2 regions of the Paenibacillus sp. FSL L8-0333 genome follow, and region 2 is predicted to be linked to the other one. Evidence: predicted binding sites of a transcription regulator. Region 2 holds the regulator's gene; the other holds the start of a gene.
The links. Region 2 encodes Rex, which represses fermentation and respiration genes when NADH is low (regulators of the CRP and FNR family bind a similar motif). Its sites were predicted from a motif close to TTGTGAAATATTTCACAA; they were not measured.
Positions count from the first base shown of each region.

Region 1: NYE72_RS28855 (formate/nitrite transporter family protein) is a predicted target of Rex. The motif match lies at 2,023-2,040, and genes of this name have one in related genera.

Region 1 is NZ_CP150186.1:6,462,345-6,465,779, reverse strand. Features, by position in the region: gene NYE72_RS28860 (FAD-dependent oxidoreductase) at 1-1,165, shown strand, start outside; gene NYE72_RS28855 (formate/nitrite transporter family protein) at 2,144-2,971, shown strand; gene NYE72_RS28850 (MFS transporter) at 3,432-3,435, shown strand, end outside.
Region 2 is NZ_CP150186.1:4,609,887-4,613,321, reverse strand. Features, by position in the region: gene dinG (ATP-dependent DNA helicase DinG) at 1-1,570, shown strand, start outside; gene NYE72_RS20620 (redox-sensing transcriptional repressor Rex) at 1,701-2,354, shown strand; gene NYE72_RS20615 (amidohydrolase) at 2,341-3,435, shown strand, end outside.

The sequences.
Region 1 (3,435 bases), 1.9 Mb from region 2:
AGAGCTTGGCGTAAAGACCAATATGCGTCATGAAGTAACTGCAGTGGATACGAAGTCCAAAACATTGCGTGTACGCAATCTGGAGACAGGCCACGAGTTCGCTGACACCTACGATAAGCTGATTATGACTACAGGTTCATGGCCGATTGTGCCGAAGCTTGAAGGATTTGAACTCGAGGGGATTTTACTTTCCAAGAACTATGATCATTCCAACACTATTATAGAAAAAGCTAAACAAGCGAATAAAATCACCGTCGTCGGCGCTGGATATATCGGCGTTGAACTGGTGGAAGCTTTTCAAATGAATGGGAAGCAAGTTACGCTAATTGATGGTGAAGATCGCATTCTGAGTAAATATCTGGATCAAGAATTTACTGCACCGATCGAACAATCTTTTCAGGATCATGGGATTAAATTGGCACTGAATGAGAAGGTCAGCTCTTTTGCGGGCAAAGACGGTAAGGTAACAAAGGTTATTACAAGCAAAGGTGAGCATGAGACAGATCTGGTCATTCTCTGCATTGGTTTCCGTCCTAATACTGAACTCTTAAAAGGTCAAGTCGATATGCTGCCTAATGGTGCCATTGTGGTCAATAACTATATGCAGACTAGCTGCCCAGATGTATATGCCGCGGGCGACAGCTGTGCGATTCACTACAACCCTACAGGCAAACACGCCTATATCCCACTGGCAACCAATGCTGTGCGGATGGGAACCTTAGTTGCACGCAACTTGGTAACAGAGACCATTCCTTATATGGGTACACAAGGGACTTCGGGCATTAAGATTTATGAAGATAATATCGCTGCAACAGGGCTTACTGAAGAAGGAGCTAAGGCTGAAGGAATGGACGTGGAAACCGCCATGATTATTGATAATTACCGTCCAGAATTTATGCCAACCTTTGAGCAGGTTCAGTTAAAAGTAGTGTTTGATCGCGCCACACGCCGTATTCTCGGGGCACAAATTATGTCCAAGATGGATCTGACGCAATCGATCAACACAGTGTCTGTATGCATTCAAAATCATATGACAATCGACCAACTAGCCTTTATCGATTTCTTCTTCCAACCGCATTACAACAAACCTTGGAACTTCCTGAATACAGTGGGTCTTCAAGCACTGCCGACAACAGTACCAAGCAAAGAGGCTGTAACGGTTTAAAAAGGAACGTTGTTCCTGAGTGATTTATTGAGGAAAAAGACAACCTTATAAAGCTAGAGAAGCAGCGATCCTCCTGTAACGGGAGGGTTGCTGCTTTTTTTGTTAGGTGCAGAATGATTAGCTGCATAGGTAGGTACAATCCAATGGCTTCGGCGATGGTAGCGAGCCAAATGTGCTCGAAAGTTACAGTTAAGGTCATTTGAGTCCGATGTCCGATAGCAAGCCAAATGTGCTCAAAAGTTACGTATAAGGTCATCTGAGTCCGATCGTGCTGAGTCAACGCCCACCGCAGAAGCTTTCGGACTCAGAAGCCGCTATTTAGCAATTAATCGCCTTTTGAGTGTGATTTCGGACTCCAATGCAGCTATTACATAAAATGAGGTACAACTAGTGTGTTTTTGGTGGCAATAGCGACTATGGGGTCCGATAGCGAGCCAAATGTGCTTGAAAGCTACGTATAAGGTCGATTGAGTCCGATCGTGCTGAGTCAACGCCCACCGCAGAAGCTTTCGGACTCAGAAGCCGCTAATTAGCAAATAATCGCCTTTTGAGTGTGATTTCGGACTCCAATGCAGCTATTGCATAGAATGAGGTTCATTTAGTGTGTTTTTCGTGCCAATAGCGACTATGGGGTCCGATAGCGAGCCAAATGTGCTCAAATGCTACGAATAGGGTCATCTGAGTCCGATGTCCGATAGCGAGGTATAGCTACAGTGAGATATAGCTGCATATAAGGACAACTGTGTCCGATAGCTGCTGCGTACGCTCAAATGTAATCCAACGAAACAAGATATGCTGGCTTAGTCGGTCATACATAAACTTCTATTTGTGCACAGGTCGCAGTAAATTTGACATGTCAGTGAAAACTTTCACTTAGTTTTCTCAAAGTGATAATTATCACGTTAATGTGTTTTACGACACGCTACAATGGTCATAAAGGAACAAATTTGAAGTAAATAGATGAAGGAGATAGGAACCATGGCTTATAGCAAACCGCAGCAAATTGCCGAAGTAACTGTAGAGAACGGCATAAAAAAAGCTCATAATCCGCTAAGTACCGTACTTATTCTGGGCTTTTTGGGAGGAGCGTTTATTGCGCTCGGGTTTTTATTGGATATTCGCGTCATTGCTGGCGCACCACAGGAATGGGGTTCCATTGCTAACTTTATCGGAGCCGCAGTCTTCCCCGTTGGGCTGATCATGGTACTCCTTGCAGGTGGAGAACTGCTGACAGGGAATATGATGGCCGTGCCGCTCGCTTTTATGGCTAAGAAGATTTCTTTCTGGGAAGTTGTGAAGAATCTTTTGCTCATTACGATTAGTAATCTGGCTGGGGCATTATTTGTAGCTTATTTCTTCGGTCATGTAGTGGGGTTAACTTCAGAGGGTGTGTATTTAGAAAAATTGGTGGATATGGCTGGTCATAAAATCGATGCAGAATTCTTTCCGGCATTTGTTTCGGGTATCGGCTGTAACTGGCTCGTTGCGCTGGCCGTATGGCTCTCCTATGGAGCAGATAACTTCAGCGGCAAAATCCTTGGTATTTGGTTCCCAACGATGGCCTTTGTTGCGATCGGATTCCAGCACGTTGTAGCTAACATGTTCCTAATTCCAGCAGCTATTTTTGAAGGTTATTATTCATGGGGGCAATACTTCACTAACTTTGTTCCCGTCTGGCTCGGCAATCTAACGGGTGGAGCAATATTTGTCGCAGCTGCCTATTGGATGGCATACTTGCGTAAAGCACCTACGGCTATTCAATCCGTAGATAGCATGTCCGGCAGCAGTGTCAAAAAACACGCTTAAGCTCGTCTTATAGAGCACTCCATAGAACATTCAAGGTCTGCCTTATTGGTGGCGTTAATGTTTAAGGGGTGCTTTTTGTTATGTAGACACAAAAAAATCCGCCGTGATATATCCGCGCTCGGGGGAACGAAATCGGATCACGGCGAATTTTGAAGGGGGAGTGTTTCTAGGCTCTATTACCCCGTCTTTCGGATAGCGAATCAGTTTCTTCTTGTTTAGTTTGCTTTACGGACGACAGCCACGGCTTTAAAATAAGAATAGATACTAGAGCTAGGAAGGACTGCGGACGTGAACCCCAAGGGAGACGGGATATTTCATGCGATATGTGCGTTTTATCCTCTAGATTTCATGCGTACTTTATCACGATAAAACGTCAATGTGTATGCTTGCTCATAACCCTGTTTTGGGATGATACTGGATGGAATAATGACACATATATAACAGGGGATGTACACTACTTATGA
Region 2 (3,435 bases):
GGCCAAGCATGAAGCTGGGATTGCTGACGTGGTTATTACGAACCATTCCAAGCTATTCGCAGATGTTAAAGCTGGGCACCAGCTGCTTCCGGCTTACGAGCATCTTGTAATTGATGAAGCACATCATTTAGAAGATGTGGCTGGTAAACATCTTGGCATGCATATGAAGCATTTCACTGTGGCACACACGTTATCGCGACTGTATAAAGATAGCCGAAACGGACAGCTTCCTGCTCTGCGCCAGATCTTACAGTCGTCAGGCAGTGAAGAGGCTTCAGAATGGAGCGGAGTCATCGATCGGATCTACCCGGATCTGCTTACTGTCAAAGAAACCTGGGATGCACTCAGCGACAAGCTGTTCAGCCTTTTGCCGGAACGCAGTGATGCAGCAGCAGGGGAAGCGGGACAACTGGTTATGCGTTTGCTTCCCGCCCGTAAGCCGAAGGATTGGGATGAATTAGTTGCGCTTGAGAACACTATGAATCTGACGTTAAGCGACATCATCCGTAAGGGTGATAAAATGCTTAATGAGATGCGTGACCAGGAAAGCCAATCCTCAGCAGACAGTCTTGTTACTGATATTAGCGGTTTATTTAAGGATTTGGCTTCCATACGTGAGCAAGTAAGATTCTTTATGGGGCTGAATGACGATAATGTAGTATATTGGCTGGAGGCAAATGGAAATTACCGCAGCAAATCACTGCAGATGTATGCCGTCCCTGTGGATGTTAGCAGCCAGCTTAAAGAGTTGTTCTTCGATAAGAAAAAGAGCATCGTGCTTACCTCGGCGACGCTGTCTGTAGATAAATCTTTTCAGTTTATGATTGATAATCTCGGACTTAACGAAGCTGCGGAAGAGGGACGTCTAATGACCTCACTCCTTCCATCTCCCTTTAAGTATCGCGAGCAGGCGCTGCTAGTTATACCGCGTGATTTTCCTAGTGTGAAGGGCAGTGTGGGCGATGCTCGATTTGTCGATACACTCGTACAGTCGTTAGCAGAAGCTGCCAAAACAACACGTGGGCGGATGCTGGTTCTGTTTACTTCTTATAAAATGCTGCGTCAGGTATATGATCCGCTTAAAGAGGCTTTGGCCTCACAAGAGATTACGGTGCTTGGTCAAGGCGTGGAAGGTGGCAGCCGGAGCAAGCTGATCCGCCGCTTTCAGGACAGTGCAGCATCCGTTCTGCTGGGGACGAGCAGCTTCTGGGAAGGTGTAGATATTCCAGGTGAAGCACTGACTTGCCTGGCCATCGTGAGACTTCCGTTTCAACCGCCGAATCACCCGTTGGCGGAAGCGAAGTCGGAGTTATTGCAGGCCCAGAAGAAGAATCCGTTCATGAAATTATCTGTTCCTCAAGCGGTTATTCGTTTTAAGCAGGGATTCGGAAGACTGGTTCGCACGGCGCAGGATCGCGGAATAGTTATTGTTTATGATACAAGGGTTATTGAATCTCATTACGGGAAGTATTTCCTTTATTCATTGCCTGGTCCCAAAATGGAGCATATGCTGACTGATCAAATGGTCCCCCGCATAGCGGAATGGCTAGAGGATGGCGGCGCTTCTTAAAATGCTCGTCTTCAGTTTAGCTCCTCCTTATCCTTAAGGGCGGTAAGTTACAGTACCGCCCTTAATAAGGAGAGGTATACGTTTGAATATGGATTTTCACAAGAACATTACTATTTTTAGGAGGAAAAATATGAAATCGGATAAAATATCAGAAGCCGTTGTTCGCAGACTACCTGTGTATTTGCGTTTTTTGAATGATCTCCAGAATCGCGAAATATTAACAGTTTCCTCTCAGGAACTTGGACAAAAGCTTGATCTTAATCCCGCACAGATTCGTAAGGATTTAGCGTATTTTGGTGACTTCGGCAGAAAAGGTATCGGCTATGATGTAACGTATCTTATTGAGAAAATCCGTCATATTCTGAAGCTGGATCAACAGCTTAATGTAGCTTTAGTAGGGGCAGGTAATCTCGGACATGCCTTGTCTAATTACAATGCATATCTTAAAGATACAATGAAAATCACCGCTATATTTGATTCGTACGCTCCTAAGGTTGGACGTAAGATCAACTCCCTTACTGTGCAACCAATGGATGAACTAGGCAGCACGATTCGTGAGCAAGGTATTCGCATTGCCATTATTACCGTACCTGATTCAGAAGCTCAAAATGTAGCAGATATTCTCATTTCTTCTGGGATTGAAGCGATTTTGAACTTTGCCCCTGTGATTCTGAAGACACCACCGAATATCCGGGTGCATGCAGCTGATTTTACAACTGATCTGCAAAGTCTTGCTTATTACTTGCGGGATGGAAAGGAAGAAAGCGAACATGAACAGCAATAAAACGATAATTAAGGACGGGTATTTTCTGACTCCGGGAACGGATGAGCCGGTTCTGAGTGGATATATGACTATTGAAGATGATTTAATCACTTACATAGGAAAAGAAGAGCCTCAGATGGAAGCTGGAGTGCAAGTGGTTGATGGCAGTCGTCTGCTGTTCATGCCTGGACTTGTAAACACACATGGTCATGCGGCGATGTCTTTGCTGCGTGGATATGGAGATGATTTAGCGCTACAAGTGTGGCTTCAGGAGAAAATGTGGCCGATGGAGGAAAAGTTCACCGGTGATGATGTATATTGGGGAACCTCCTTATCTGTATTGGAAATGCTGAAGGGTGGAACTACGACCTTCCTCGATATGTATGATCACATGGACCGAGTAGCTGAGGTAGCTGAGTTATCAGGTATCCGTTCCGTATTGATGCGTGGTGTGATCGGGTTATGTCCAGAGGATGTACAGAATCACAAGCTTGCGGAAGCGATTTCTTTTGCCCGTAACTGGCATGGAAAGGCTGACGGTAGAATTACTACTATGATCTCACCGCACGCCCCTTATACTTGCCCTCCGGACTTCCTGGTTAAGTTCGTGCAGGCAGCGCATGATCTGGATTTACCGATGCATACGCATATGTCCGAAACGAAACGTGAAGTGGAACAAAATGTGGCGGATTACGGGTTTCGTCCTGTAGCTCACTTAGAGAAGCTTGGAATGTTCACACGTCCCTCGATAGTTGCACATGGTGTTCATTTAAATGATGAAGAGATTGAGATCTTGGCTCGCCATAATGTGGGTGTCTCTCATAATCCGGGCAGTAATTTGAAGCTGGCTAGCGGAGTGGCTCGGGTTACTGATCTTCTAAAAGCTGGTGTGAAGGTGTCTCTTGGCACGGATGGCGCGGCAAGCAACAATAACTTGGATATGTTTGAAGAGATGCGGCTTGCAGCTCTCATTCATAAGGGTGTCAGCGGTGATCCAACGGCTGTTCCAGCTCCAGAAGCTCTACGTATGGCTACAGAATATGGCGCCCAGTCCATCTTTTTAAATAATGTAGGCAGACTTGCTGTTGGGATGAAAGCTGAT